Regions from separate parts of the Streptomyces sp. NBC_00158 genome, predicted to be linked through region 1. Evidence: riboswitches for the same ligand, from Rfam matches in the RefSeq annotation. Region 1 holds a riboswitch; the other holds the start of a gene.
What was found. Region 1 has a riboswitch for cobalamin ahead of OG553_RS33085 (acyl-CoA thioesterase). Riboswitches for the same ligand answer to the same signal wherever they lie in the genome.

Region 1 (7,319 bases):
CGAAGGGGACGCGTGTTCCCCAGGGAGGTCTCCGCCGTGCCACCGCCCACCGCAGCCAGCGCTCCCGGTCCCACGGTGCCGGCGGACGAGGCGGCGTTCACCGAACCGGTGTGAGGAACGGGCCGCCGGTCGTGCCCGTCCCGTTGCCGACGGCCGCCGGCTGTTCCGGTCCCGCTGAATGGCGCCCGGCCCCCGTCAGGGGTGCCGCAGGCATGTCCGCAGAACACGGAAGGAAGCCCGATGGAGCACCGCCATGCCCTCGCACTGGCCGGTTCCGTGGTGGCCGTCGGCGTTTCGGCGTCATCGCCCTGACGGCTCTCACCACGCAACCGCCGCCACGCGCGGCGACCGAGGGACCGCCCGGCCCCAGGATCGGGGCCCCCGCCACCCCCGCTCCCGTTCCGGCTCCCGTTCGTCTTCCCGCCCCGCCCGCCGCCCGCGCGCCGTACACGGGACCCCGCCCGCCGAGGCCCGCCCCGCCACCCGGCCGCACCCCACCGGCCACGAGCGCGACGACGTCCGCGGCAGGCCGAAGGAGGACGGACACGAGCGAGCCCGGAAGGCGCCGCACCGTCCGGCCGCAGACGGCAACGGCGGTGTCGCGGACAGCGGTGTGCGGGGCGAGCGTGACGGTGACTCTGCTCCTGATCGCGGCCTTCGCCGGGGCGGAGCGCGCCGAGGAAGCCGAACGGCAGCGGGTGGAGGACGCCTCCCGGCACGGGGGCCGGCAGCGGCCGGGGCGTTCACCCACCCGCACCTCACGAAGGGGAGGACGATGGATCCGCAGCTGTGGTGGTACGTGGCCCGGGCCAGCGGACTGACCGCCTGGTGGCTCCTCTCCGCGGCGGTGCTGTGGGGGCTGCTGCTCTCCACCCGGGTCATGGGCGGACGGCCCGCGCCCGGCCGGCTGCTGGTCCTGCACCGATGGCTGGCCGGTCTGGCGGTGTCCTTCACCGCCCTCCACCTCGCCGCGCTCGTGCTCGAACCCCGCTACGCCTTCGGCCGGACGGAGCTGCTCGTGCCGTTCGCCCGCGCGGCCAACCCGCTGGCGCAGGGCTGTGGTGTGGTCGCGGTCCACCTCCTGGTGGCCGTGCAGGTCACCTCGCTGCTCAGGGCCCGGCTGCCGGACCGGCTGTGGCGCTACCTGCACCGCACCGCCTGCGCGGTGTTCTGCCTGGCCGGGGTCCACACCTTCACCGCGGGCAGTGACGCCGGCGGTCCCCTCGTACGGGTGAGCGGCGGGCTGCTCGCGGCCGCCTTCGTGTTCCTCCTCGTCTACCGGCTCGTGGCCGGCCGCCGGACCGCCCGGACGGGCCCGGCGCCCGCCGCACCACGGACGGCCGCGGAGCAGCCCGCCGTGCCGCCCGGGCGGGGCGGCCCGTACGCGCTCACCATCGTCGAGGTCCGAAGGGAGACGCCCGACGCCGTCTCCGTGCTCTTCCGGGTCCCCGACGAACTCGTCGAGGCTTTCCGCTTCCGGCCCGGCCGGCACCTCACCCTCCACACCGTCCTCGACGGGTCGGAGGTCCGCCGCCCGTACTCGATCTGCAGCGGCCTCACCGACGGCGAACTGCGCGTGGCCGTCAAGGCGCAGCCGGGCGGACGGATGTCCCACTGGGTCAACACCCGCCTCAGGGCCGGTGACCGGGTCACGGCCGGCGTCCCGAACGGGCGGTTCGCCGTCGACCCGAACCCGCTGCGCGAGCGGCACGTGCTGGGCGTCGCCGCCGGCAGCGGCATCACCCCGATCCTCTCGATCGTCAAGAGCGTGCTGGCGGTCGAGCGGCGCAGCCGGTGCACGCTCGTCTACGGCAACCGCGACGCGGCCGGCTCACCGGGAGCACGTTCCGCCGGCCCGCGACGGCCCGCGGCATCACCGACGGCGTGGAATCGGCCTACCTGTGCGGCCCGGCGGACCTGGTCGACGGGATACGCGGGGCCCTCACCGACCTCGGCCTGCCGCCGGAACGCATCCACGGCGAACGCTTCGCGGCCGCCGCCGGAGCCCCGCCGGCGGACGCGGCCGGCCCGGCCGGCACCGGCCGGGTGCAGGCCCCGGCCGGCACCGCCCGGTCGGTCACCGTGATCGTCCGGGGCAGCGAGAGCACCGTCCCCCTCCGGCCCGCCGAAACCGTGCTCGACGCGGGGCTCCGCGCGGGGCTCGACCTCCCCACTCCTGCCGCGCGGGGTTCTGCGGCACCTGCCGGGCCCGCCGCAGCGGGGGCGGGGTCCGGCTCGACGACTGCGAGCTGACCGGGGAGGAGATCACGGAGGGCTTCGTCCTCGCCTGCCGGGCCCGCCCCCTCGCCGACGGGGTCACCATCGACTTCGACCAGGGCCGACGCCCGAGGAGCCGCGCGCCGTCAGTCCTCCAGCAGGCCCGGGACCGGGCGCGGGCGCCCTTCGGCGTCGACGGCGACGAAGCTCAGGCGGGCGTCGGCGACTTCGGTGGCGGGGGTGTTCGCGTTCCAGCGCTCCGCGGTGACCCGTACGGCGACCGTCATGGAGGTCCGCCCGGCGCGGTCCAGGGTGGCGTGGACGGTGAGGAGGTCGCCGGCGCGGGCGGGGGAGCGGAAGGTCATCCGGTCGACCGAGACCGTGACGGCGGGACCGTCGGCATGGCGGCCCGCTGCCGCGGCGGCCGCGTCGTCGATCAGCTTCATGACGACGCCGCCGTGAATGGTCCCGTAGAGGTTGGTGTCGTGGTCGCTCATGATGTGGGCGAGGGTCACACGGGAATCGGCCGGCGCCTTGTGGGCCCGGGTACCTGCGGTGATGTCCGTGGTCACGGATCTCTCCTTCGCGAGTCGTGTCGGGGCGGTCCCGGCGGACGGGTCGCGGACGCGGAGGAGCGGCGGGTCGCGCGGGGCGCCCGCTGCCGCCGACCCGCCCACGAGGTCACCGGGATGTCCGTACGCGGTTGGGTCCGCGTACGGGCAGCGGGCAGGTCTTCGGACTCGCGGGCACGCGGGCCACATGGGGCCGGCTCCTACTGGCCGTCGCTTCCCGGGACCGTCGTCCGGTCCCAGTGCGTATGACGGCGGTCGTTCCCGCTCACCGCTGCGGGGCAGTCCCGGATTCCCACCGGGTTCCCTCTTACGACGCATCCCGCCTGGCGGACGGGGGCGAACCAGCTGCACCCGCCACCCTAGGCCACGGCCCGGCCCGCTCGGGCGGGGCCCGGCCGTGACCCGCACCTCACCTCGCCGGTACCTTGTTGCACATCTATTGCAAGAGCGATTGTTGTGCGAAAGAGGTTGGCGTGGGCGCTCCGGTGGTGCTGGGCATCGAGTCCTCGTGTGATGAGACCGGGGTCGGGATCGTGTCCGGCGGGCGGCTGCTCGCGCACGTCGTCGCGTCCAGCATGGACGAGCACGCCCGGTTCGGCGGGGTCGTGCCGGAGATCGCCGCCCGGGCGCACCTCCAGGCGTTCAACCCGGTCGTCCGCGAGGCCCTGGACCGGGCGGGGCTGCGGGTGCGCGACCTCGATGCCGTCGCCGTCACCACCGGACCCGGGCTGGCGGGCGCGCTCCAGGTGGGGCTCGCCGGGGCCAAGACCCTCGCCTACGCGGCGGGGGTGCCGCTGTACGGGGTGCACCACCTTGCCGGGCACGTCGCCGCCGACACCCTGGAGCACGGGCCGCTGCCCGACCCCTGCGTGGTGCTGATCGTGTCGGGCGGCCACACCTCGCTGCTGCTCGTACGGGACCTCGTGCGCGACCCGATCCTGCACCTCGGGGACACCGTCGACGACGCGGCCGGCGAGTGCTTCGACAAGGTGGCCCGGGTGTTCGGGCTGCCCTACCCCGGCGGGCCCGCGATCGACCGCGCCGCCCGCGCCGGCGACCCGGGGGCGGTGGCCCTCCCGCGCCCGCTGACCGGGCCGCGCGACGACCCGTACGCCTTCTCCTTCTCCGGCCTGAAGACCGCCGCCGCGCGCTGGGCCGAACGCCACCGGCAGAGCGGCGAGGAGATCCCGCTCGCCGACGGGGCCGCCTCGCTCCAGGAGGCCGTCGCGGACGTCCTGACCCGCAAGGCGCTGGCCGCCTGCCGGGAGTACGGCGTAAACACCCTCGTGGTCGTGGGCGGCGTCGCGGCCAACTCGCGGGTACGGGCCCTCGCCGAGGAGCGCTGCGCGGCGGCCGGGATCGAACTGCGGGTGCCGCCGCTCACGCTGTGCACCGACAACGGGGCGATGATCGCCGCCGTCGGCGACCTGCTGGTGCGGGCCGGTGCCGACCCGGCGGGGCTGGACGTGTCCGTCGACCCGTCCGCCCCCCTGGAGTACGCGGCCCTGCACCCCGCGGACCGCCGGGCACCCGCTACGGCGCCCGCGGGTCGAGCCGCTCCGTGAGCGTGCCGTACAGCTCCGGGCGGCGGGTGCTACCCGGGGCGCGACCCCACCCCGGCCGCGGCGGTGGTCTGCGACAACGCCGCCTCCCTCACCGCGCTCCTCGACCACGTGCACGGCCGCGGCGCCCGTGCGCCCGCCCTCCTCGCTCCCGAGGCCACCTCCGCCCGGGCCCGGGCGCTGCGGACCGCCGCCGCCTCCTGGAGCACGGCCCACGGGATCCCCGTCACCGTCCACACGGTGCCCTTCGCCGACCTCGGCCGGACCGTCGGCCGCGACTTCCAGCTCGCCTCCTGCGTGGACGGCGTCGCCGCCCGCAGCTGCGACCCGCCCGTCACCGCCATCGACCTCCGCCCCACCGCGTACGGCAGGACCTGCGCCGACCTGCTGTGCGACGTCCTCGCCGGGCGGACCCCGCCCGACACCGTCCGGCGGCACGACTGGGCGCTCGAATCCCGGGCCTCCACCCGGCTCGGCACCTGACCCCGGCGGTGCGGGAACCCGGGGGCCGCGGCGTCCGACTGCCTTCCCGGACACCACACACACGGGCTGGAGCACCCCATGAACCGAAGGAACCTCCTCAGGGCGACGACCGCGATCGGCGCCACCGGCGCCGTCACGGGACTCACGGGAACAGCGGCCGGAGCCGCGGCGGCGGCCGCCCCGGCCGGACGGCCCGCCAGAACCGACGGCCCCCTGCGCGTGCACGTCGTCATGTTCGACGGGGTGGAGGAGCTCGACTTCGCCGCCCCCTACGAGGTCTTCTCCGCGGCCCGCTTCTTCACCGGCCGGCCCGTCGAGGTCCGCTACGTCACCGCCTCCCGCCCCGGAACCGTCCAGGCCTCGTACGGCACCCGGATCCGCGTCGACCACGGCTGGGCCCCGGACGAGGCGGACCTCATCGTCGTACCGGGCGGCGGCTACGCGCGCCGCGAGGACCCCGGCGTCTGGTCCGAGATCCGGCGGGGCATCCTCCCGCGCGCGCTGGCGGCCGCGCCCCGCCCCGGACTCACGGTCGGCGCACTGTGCACGGGCGTGATGCTGCTGTCCGCCGCGGGACTGACCCGCGGACGGCCCTGCACCACCCACCACAAGGCCCGGCCGGACCTCGAACAGCAGGGCGGCGTACTGAAGAACGCCCGCGTCGTCGACGACGGGGACCTCGTCACCGCCGGGGGCATCACCTCGGGGCTGGAACTCGCCCTGTGGCTCGTACGCCGTGAACTCGGCCCGGACACCGCGAACGCCGTCGAGGCCATGCTCGAATACGAGGCCCGCGGCACGGTCTGGTCCCGCTAGGCCGCCCGGTCCCGCTAGACCACGGCGCCGCGGCACGCGGACACGGGACAGCGCGGACCGTCGGCTCGGCGGTCCGCGCAGCCCCGCGGACGGTCACCCGTCAGCAGTCGTCGCCGTACCCTCCGCCCCAGTCGTCATCGTCGTCGTACCAGCCGTGGCCGTGGTCGTCGTCGTCCCAACCGCCGCCACCGTGGCTCACGTAGGCGACCGTCTGGGTGGGCACCGCCGCGGTGGCCGTACCCGCCGCTCCGATGGCGGCGCCGCCGGCCATCAGGACTCCGATCGCGGACGCCGCGAAGAGCCGCTTCACTCTCAGTGCACGCATGGTTCAAAACCCTTCTCGTGACTGCGCCGCGCATACGGCGCGAAGTGCCTTCGACCTCCTTCCGTCCACAGCACGGAGATCTGTCTTTGCCCGATAAACGTGTGGAGGGCGCATCCGCCGTCAACGCGGCTGTTCGAGCCGCGGACCCATGGGGGCTGGATCGCGCTTTCTCTGGGCCGTTCGAATCACCGCGGGCGAAAGGCCCGTTCCCGCGATGGCGGCCGTCTCCTGACCATGCTAGTCACCTATGTGTGGGTCGTCACCTCGGGACGTCTCCCGGGGCCGCCGGATTTCCCGCGAAGGGCGAAGGGCGAAGGGGTGTGCTGCCGTGGCCGCTGATGTGGAACGCACGACCTGCTGTGTGGTGGGGGGCGGGCCGGCCGGCATGGTGCTCGGGCTGCTGCTCGCCCGGGCCGGGGTCGAGGTGACGGTGCTGGAGAAGCACGGGGACTTCCTGCGCGACTTCCGCGGCGACACCGTGCACCCCTCGACCCTCTCGCTCCTGGACGACATCGGCCTCGCCGAACGCTTCGCCCTGCTGCCGCAGCGCCGGGTGTCCTCGGTCCAACTGCCCCTCGGGCCGGACCGGTCCCTGGTCACCGTCGGGAACATCGCCGCCCTGCCCGGCAAGTACAACTACATCGCGATGGTGCCCCAGTGGGACCTGCTCGACCTGCTCGCCGACGAAGCCGGCAAGGAACCCTCCTTCCGGCTGCGCATGGACACCGGGGCCACCTCCTTCCTGATGGAACGCGGACGGGTCACGGGCGTCCGCTACCGCACCGCCGACGGCCGCACCGGCGAACTGCGGGCCACCCTGACCGTCGCCTGCGACGGCCGCGGCTCGCTGGCCCGGGCCCTGCCCGAACTCGGCCTGGAGGGCTTCCCCTGCCCCATGGACGCCTGGTGGTTCCGCCTGCCGCGCCACGAGGACGACCCCAGCGGGCTCGTCGGCGCCCTGGGCGACCGGTTCTTCACCGCCCTCATCGACCGCGGCGACTACTGGCAGTGCGCGGCGCTCATCCCCAAGGGCACGGACACCGAACGCCGCGCCGAGGGCCTCGAACGCTTCATGACCCGCTTCACCGACGCCGCGCCGTGGCTGGCCGACAGGGCCGGCGCCGTCACCTCCTGGGACGAGGTCAAGCTGCTCGACGTACGGCTCGACCGGCTGCGCCGCTGGCACCGCCCGGGCCTGCTGTGCATCGGCGACGCCGCCCACGCCATGTCGCCCGTCTTCGGCATCGGCATCAACCTGGCCGTCCAGGACGCCGTGGCCGCGGCCCGCCACCTGGTACGGCCACTGCGCGCGGGGACCGTCGGGCTGCACGACGTCCGCCGCGT
Region 2 (7,319 bases), 5.2 Mb from region 1:
GTGCTGCGGGCCCGAATCCTCGACGCCTTTGATGATCCTGCGGCGGACCGCCTTGATCTCCTTCGAGGCGCGCCGGCTCGCGTGCTCCGGGGTGTAGCCGAAGGCGGCGAACATCCGGTCAACGTGGAGGTCCGCGTAGACGAAGTCGACCTGTGCGAACCGGGTCACGGCCCACCGGGCGAGACTGGACACGCGCGCGGCGCTGAAGTAGCCGTTGCCGGGGCTCACGCCTATGAGCACATGGTCGCCGTCTTCCCAGATATGGCGGCAGGTACGGGTGAAGGGCAGAACTTCGAATGATGCGTCGGCTGTGATCGTCACCTGTGATCGCCCTTGTTTGCCGCATGTCCCTGGGAGCCCTGCGCTCCTGGTGTGGCGGCAATGCCCGGTACGTTATGCCGTGGTGCCGGAGCGTGACAAGTGGTAGGCGGACCTGTTGGGTGGAATTCTCGATTCCGTCCATCCGGCGAGCTGTTCCGGCGGCTTACGCACGGGTAATTGAATATGTTTCTGCCGCCCGAACGGGACCCGCGGGAGCCTCCGGCGCCCCGGGCCGCTACCCTGAGCCGGTCAAGAAGCACCGAGAAGGGGTGGACCCAGTGGCTGACATCGAGAGCGCACGGGCGACGTTCGACAAGTTCGACGTGAACGGTGACGGCTTCGTCACGGCCGACGAGTACAGCGCGGCCATGAAGGCGATGGGTGACCACTACGTCACCGCCGCGATCGCGGACTCCGTGATCGCCGCCAAGGACAGCGACGGCGACAAGCTGATGAGCTTCGACGAGTTCTGGGCCTCCCTGAACAAGTAAGCGCGGCGCGTCACAAGTAAGCGCGGCGCGTCCGCCTCCGCCCCGCCCGCCGGGGCGGGGGCGCGTCAGGCCCCGCCCTGCGGCGCCCCGTTCTCCGGCGCCCCGCCCTGCGGCGCCTCGGCCCGCGCCGGTCGCTCCGCTCCGGAGAGCGCCTCCGTCTCCGACAGGGCCTCGACCTCCGACAGGGCCTCCTCCAGCCAGCTCAGCCAGAAGCCCTCCAGGGCGATGCCGCCGCGCAGCACGAGCCGGCGCAACCGGTCCGCGGACGCGTCCCGCTCCGCCGGGAAGTCCTTCGCCTCGATGGCCTCGTACGTGGCCAACTGCGCCCGGTGCAGTTCCAGATGGCGCCGCAGCTCCGGCCCCAGCCCCTGCGGCCCGACCACCGCCGCCGCCCGGATCCGCAGCAGCAGCGCGTCCCGCACCGGCTTCGGGTCCTGGCTCTCGTCCACCCACCGCGCCAGCTCCGCGCGGCCGTCGGGCAGCACCTCGTACTCCTTCTTCTGCCCGCGCACCGGCACCTCGCTGGGCAGGGCGCGGATCAGCCCGGCCTCCTCCAGCCGCCCCAGCTCGCGGTAGATCTGCTGGTGCGTCGAGGACCAGAAGTAGCCGATCGACTTGTCGAACCGCCGCGTCAGCTCCAGCCCCGACGAGGGCTTCTCCATCAGGGCGGTGAGGATGGCGTGCGGCAGCGACATGCCGCCATCGTAGGTGTGCGCGAGGTGTGGGCAATCGTCCCGCAGGGCGGTACGGGTGGGCACACCGGGACATCCCGCCCGGCAGGGCAACCCCGCCCCACCGGGCCCCCGCTCACAGCTCGGCCCCTGCGAGGGCCCGGCTCACCCCAGTGAGGCGAGCTCTTCCGGGGTGCGCGGCCCCGGTGCCCCGTCCGGCAGCATCCCCTTCGCCCGCAGGAACGCGGCGACCACTGGGGACCAGGCCGACCGCAACCCCGCCGCCGCCAGCAGCTCGGGATCCGCCAGCAGGATCCCGGCAGGCCCTACCCGGATCCCCGACGGGGTCAGTACGGCCGCGTCGTCGGCCCAGCGCACCGCGAGGTCCACGTCGTGGGTGGCCATGACGACCGTGGTGCCGGCCGCCCGCAGCCCGGCGAGGACGTCCAGGAGCCGTTCCTGCCCGTCCGGGTCGAGGCCGGCCGTCGGCTCGTCCAGGATCAGCACCCGCGGGGCCATCGCCACCGCGCCCGCGATCGCCGCGCGCTTGCGCTGCCCGTACGACAGCAGGTGCGTCGGGCGGTCCCGCAGCGCGGTGATGTCCAGCGCGGCCAGCGCGCCGTCCACCCGCTCGCGGACCTCCGCCGCGGGCAGCCCCAGGTTCATCGGGCCGAAGGACACGTCCTGCTCCACGGAGGCCGCGAAGAGCTGGTCGTCCGGGTCCTGCACCACCAGCTGCACCGAGGTGCGCAGCCGGACCAGGCCCTTGCGGTCGTACGCCACCTCCGCGCCGCCGAGCCGCAGCGACCCCGGGCCGGGCCGCAGGCCCCCGCTCAGCAGCCGCATCAGCGTGGTCTTGCCGCTGCCGTTGCGGCCCAGCAGCACCAGCGCGCGGCCCTCGGCGATGCCGAAGTCCACCCCCGACAGCACGGCCGGGCCGTCCTCGTACGCGTACCCCGCGCCCACCAGCTCCACCAACGGGGTCACAGCCACAGCTCCTTCAGTACGAGGGTCCCCGCGACCAGGGCGGTCAGCAGGGCGGCGGACCCCGTCAGGAACCGCCAGGACAGCGTCGCTTCGGGCACGAGCACCCGCAGCGCGCCGTCGTATCCGCGCCCCGCCAGCCCCTCCTGGAGCCGGGCCGCACGGTCGAAGGCCCGGACGAACGAGGTCGCCGCGAGCCCGGCCAGCGAACGCCACACCGCCGCCCGGCCCGTCTGTCCGAGCCGGGCCGCCTGGGCGCGCCGGACCTGCGCCATCGAGTCCAGCAGCAGGAAGCCGATCCGGTACATCACCAGGGCCACGTCCACCACCGGCGCCGGCACCCCGGCCCGCACCAGCCGCGGCAGCACGTCCGAGACCGGTGTCGTGAAGGCGAACAGCAGCACCCCGAGCGAGGCCGCCGAGGTGCGCAGCAGCAGCTCCACCGCGTGCCGGGGGCCGTCCGGGGCCGGGGCGAGGAACCCGTCCGGGCCGCCCACCGACACCAGCAGCGGCAGCGCCCCGGTCACGCAGAAGCCCAGCGGGACCCGGAAGGCCCGCCACAGCTGCCGCCCGGCGACCCCGGCCGGCCCGAGCAGCACGGCGAGGGTCGCGGCGGCCACCAGCGGCCCGCCCGGCCAGGGCGGCAGGCACACCGCGGTGACGGTGAGCCCGAGACCCAGCAGGGCCTTCTCCAGGGGGTGGCGGCCCCGCCAGCGGCTGGAGTGGGCCGCCACGTCGATCGGCAGCACCGCCTACGACTCCCGGGCCGGGCGGTCCGGCCCGGCCTCCGCGGCCGCGGCCTCGGGGGCCGCAGCCTGGGCGAGGGCCTGCGCCGCGCCCTGGCGGCGGCCCTTGCGGATGCCGAAGTAGTAGGCGAGCACGCCCGCCCCGAGGGCCGCCTGGAGGGCGAACAGCGCGGACTCGACCTCGCCCGAGGGGGGCTCGTACAGCGGGGAGAACCAGGGCTCGTAGTCCGGCTTCAGCTCGGTGATGGCCGCCTCGGCCTGCGCGTCGGCGCCGGCGAACGGCTCCTCCTTGCCGTCGCCGAGGCCCAGCGCGAGCGGGATCACGGCCAGGGCCGCCACCAGGAGCAGCAGCAGGGAGTTGATCTTCGCGTTCCTGCTCATCAGAGGGCCGCCTCCGGCTCCGCCTGCTTGCCGCCGGTCAGCTTCGCGACCCCGAGCCGGACCAGGTCCGACTTGCTGGACTGCATCAGCAGCCGCATCACGAGCACCGTCAGCAGGCCCTCGCTGATCGCGAGCGGGATCTGGGTGAGGGCGAAGATGCCCGCGAACTTCTCCAGGGAGCCGAGGAAGCCGCTCGCCGGGTCGGGGAAGGCCAGCGCCAGCTGGACGGAGGTGACGCAGTAGGTGACCAGGTCGGCGAAGAACGCGCCGAAGAACACGGTCACCATCAGCGGCGCGCCGGACTTCCGCAGCAGCCGGTAGACGCCGTAGCCGGCCCAGGGTCCGGCGATGGCCATCGAGAAGACGTTGGCGCCCAGCGTGGTCAGCCCGCCGTGGGCCAGCAGCAGCGCCTGGAAGAGCAGGGTGATCGTGCCGAGCACCGCCATGATCGGCGGCCGGAAGAGGATGGCGCCGAGCCCCGTTCCCGTCGGGTGCGAACAACTGCCCGTCACGGAAGGGATCTTCAGGGCGGACAGCACGAACGTGAACGCCCCGGACGCCCCGAGCAGCAGCGTGCTCTCCGGGTTCGACCTGACCTCGCGGGTCAGCGCGCGGACGCCGTGGACGACGAAGGGGGCGGACGCGGCGCCCCAGGCGACCGCGTGCCATGGGGGCAGGAACCCCTCGGCTATATGCATGGGTTGGGAGACCTCTCCAGCACCTCGTGGATGGACGACGCGCCCCGGCCGGTCTCCTGGCTCACGGGTGCTGATGCCCTGGCTCCGCCTTCCCGGGCCCGTGCGGTCTCCCACGCGGGCCCAGTGGCTTCCCGCGGTGGGGGCACCTCCCGGACGGAGTCTGGGGGAGGGTGGAGCCGGACTTCCCGATCACAGTGGCGAGGGCCGCACCGGTTTTCCACCGGTTTCCCGAACACCAAGGCCAGACGACCCTAGTCGCCCGCACGGACCGTCACAACCCGGACCGATCCGGCCACCCGGCGCCCGCCCCGCCACCCGCCCCGCCGCGCACCCGGACGGGCCAGGCCCGCTGGCCGGCCCGCGCGGCGCCCGGCACGGTGGAGGACATGGCCGCCGACGACAGCCCCCGGTACGAGGACCTCTCCGCCGTCTACGTCAACTGCACCCTCAAACGCTCGCCCGAGACCAGCAACACGGAGGGACTGATCGCGCGGAGCCGGGCCGTCATGGAATCGGCCGGCGCCCGCACCTCGCTGATCCGCGCCGTCGACCACGACATCGCCACCGGCGTCTGGCCGGACATGACCGACCACGGCTGGGAGAGCGACCAGTGGCCGGTCCTCTACAGCCAGATCATGGACGCCGACATCCTGGTGCTGTGCGGCCCGATCTGGCTCGGGGACAACAGCTCCGTCATGAAGCGGGTCATCGAGCGGCTCTACGCCTGCTCCTCCCTGCTGAACGAGCAGGGCCAGTACGCCTACTACGGGCGCGTCGGCGGAGCGCTGATCACGGGCAACGAGGACGGCGTCAAGCACTGCGCGATGAACGTCCTCTACAGCCTCCAGCACCTCGGCTACGCGATCCCGCCCCAGGCCGACGCGGGCTGGATCGGCGAGGCCGGCCCCGGCCCCTCCTACCTGGACCCGGGCTCGGGCGGTCCCGAGAACGACTTCACCAACCGGAACACCACGTTCATGTCGTGGAACCTGATGCACCTGGCGGCGCTCCTCAAGCGCGCCGGGGGCATGCCGGCCCACGGCAACCAGCGCTCCCTCTGGGACGCCGGCTGCCGTTTCGACTTCCCCAACCCCGAGCACCGCTAGCCGGGCGGCTCCGGGGCCGTCATCGGGTCAGCAGGTGTTGGGGTGCGGGAAGTCCACCACGAGCCGCTCGGGCGAGTGCAGGACGGAGGTCTTCCAGGTCGGCTGGGTGTCGAAGGCGGCGCCGAAGGTCACGTACCCCTCGTAGTCGCCGGTCATGGCCATGCCCTTGAGCTTGCTGAGGTAGATCTTCTGGAGCCGGGGCCCCTGGTAGACGTTCTGCCCGGCGTCGTTGTGCCCGGCGGCCGGGTGCAGGCGGATCTCCAGGAAGTACTTCCCGGCCAGCGGGACGGGCTGTCCCGACCCGTCGTAGACGAGCTCGGACACGGGAGTGACGGTGACCGGGGGCACGTAGCCCTGGAGGTCGATCACGAGCCGGTCGTACGTGCAGTGCCCGCCCCAGCGGGCATTGACGACGAGCGGCGTCTGGGTGCGGGTGGTCGTGGTGGCTGCGGAGGCCGGCGACGCGGAGAGCGCGAGCCCGGCGGTGAGCAGGGCACCCGTGGCGATGGCCACGATCCGGCGGCGGTGCGGGTGACGCATGATGTCTCCCCGGTTCCGTGAGACGGGGACTTGCCTGTCATCTCATAAGACAGCGCCGGGCCGCGACCGGTTCCACGGGACCCCGCCCCGCGTCAGAACGTGAGCAGCGCGCTCAGCTCCGCGTCCAGGTCGTAGTGGCGCCGCTCCTGCCCGCGCGGCACCAGCTCCGTCATCCGCCGGCACAGCTCGCGCACGTCCTTGGCGCGGGCGGAGACCACGCAGCTCTGTTCGCCGTTGCTGAAGCCGAGCAGGACGCGCGGCTCCGAGCCGCTCCAGCGCGGCCACACCTGTATGTCGCCCTCGCCGGTGGCGGCGGTCTGCCCGTCGAGCAGCAGCTCCCGCGAGAACACCCACCGGGCGAGGTGCGTCCCGGCGCCCCGGAAGTCGACGGCCACCTCGTACGGGCGGTCCGTGCGGTAGACGAACCGGCCGGTCAGCGGCACGGACAGGGGGGCGGCTTCCAGCCTCAGCGGCAGGAGTCTCTGTTCGGTGATGGTGGCCATCGGCGGCTGCCTCTCGTCGCGCGTGGGGTCTTCCCGCGCCCCTCCCGGCACGCTATCCCCGGCCCGGGGCCGCGCCGCCGGGCCGAAGGTCCCGAGGCGCCGGGCCGCAGGGCCTCTTTTCGGCCACCGCGTGCACCGCGGGCCACGCGTCGCGGGCAGGCGCCGGGGGCACGCGCCACAGGCATGCGCCACAGGCATGCGTCACAGGCATGCGTCACAGGCATGCGAAGGGCCCGCCCTCCGGGGGGAGGGCGGGCCCGGTGGCGCGCTGCGGCGGGGCCGCGCGGCCGGCCGCTACGGGAGCGGGTTGTAGATCAGCGAGTCGTGGTTGTTGGACTGGCCGATCGCGGTGAAGCCGGAGCCGTTGGCCTGGGCGCCGTTGTTCTGGTTCGACGCCCCGAAGCCCGACGCGACCTGCTGCGCGGTGGAGGAGTTGCCGAGGTTGCTGCCGCCGACGCCGCTGCCGAGGATCCCGGCGAGGGCCGCGTTCGAGGCGGTGCCGGCGGCGCCGGCACCGTTGTCCGCCTGGGCCGTGCCCGTGAAGAGCGCGGCGGCGAGGGGGAGCGATGCGAGCGCCGCCATCACGCGGATGCTGCGGATGCCTGCCATGGTGAAGCCTCCAGTACGCAAAACAGCAAGGGGGTAAGGCGGTTGGCCGACCGCCCGGGGGTGACGCGACGTCGTGTGACCAGACTGGCGCACGTGATCATCGAGAAACCAGCCCGGACCGGCTTCTTCCCTCGCAAGCGTGATCATCCCGGTCCAAACCCCGAACCGGGGATCATTTGCGCACTTCTCGGATCAGCACTCGATGACGTTGACCGCGAGCCCGCCGCGTGCCGTCTCCTTGTACTTGATCTTCATGTCGGCGCCCGTCT

Region 2: linked by a shared signal. The riboswitch ahead of OG553_RS09120 (energy-coupling factor ABC transporter permease) and the one ahead of OG553_RS33085 (acyl-CoA thioesterase) in region 1 are both predicted to bind cobalamin.

What each region holds. Positions count from the first base shown of each region.
Region 1 covers NZ_CP108161.1:7,225,854-7,233,172, forward strand. Annotated here, with positions in the region: gene OG553_RS33075 (FAD-binding oxidoreductase) at 776-2,086, shown strand; partial or broken gene OG553_RS33080 (2Fe-2S iron-sulfur cluster-binding protein) at 2,172-2,291, shown strand; gene OG553_RS33085 (acyl-CoA thioesterase) at 2,364-2,789, opposite strand; cobalamin riboswitch at 2,946-3,099, opposite strand; gene tsaD (tRNA (adenosine(37)-N6)-threonylcarbamoyltransferase complex transferase subunit TsaD) at 3,275-4,354, shown strand; gene OG553_RS33095 (substrate-binding domain-containing protein) at 4,418-4,834, shown strand; gene OG553_RS33100 (DJ-1/PfpI family protein) at 4,913-5,650, shown strand; gene OG553_RS33105 (hypothetical protein) at 5,751-5,975, opposite strand; gene OG553_RS33110 (FAD-dependent oxidoreductase) at 6,316-7,319, shown strand, end outside.
Region 2 covers NZ_CP108161.1:2,060,736-2,068,054, reverse strand. Annotated here, with positions in the region: gene OG553_RS09150 (tRNA-dependent cyclodipeptide synthase) at 1-321, opposite strand, end outside; gene OG553_RS09145 (EF-hand domain-containing protein) at 600-812, shown strand; gene OG553_RS09140 (PadR family transcriptional regulator) at 878-1,507, opposite strand; gene OG553_RS09135 (ATP-binding cassette domain-containing protein) at 1,649-2,476, opposite strand; gene cbiQ (cobalt ECF transporter T component CbiQ) at 2,467-3,216, opposite strand; gene OG553_RS09125 (energy-coupling factor ABC transporter substrate-binding protein) at 3,220-3,594, opposite strand; gene OG553_RS09120 (energy-coupling factor ABC transporter permease) at 3,594-4,292, opposite strand; cobalamin riboswitch at 4,321-4,547, opposite strand; gene OG553_RS09115 (flavodoxin family protein) at 4,679-5,398, shown strand; gene OG553_RS09110 (hypothetical protein) at 5,426-5,938, opposite strand; gene OG553_RS09105 (SsgA family sporulation/cell division regulator) at 6,031-6,441, opposite strand; gene OG553_RS09100 (hypothetical protein) at 6,736-7,050, opposite strand; gene OG553_RS09095 (L-serine ammonia-lyase) at 7,243-7,319, opposite strand, start outside.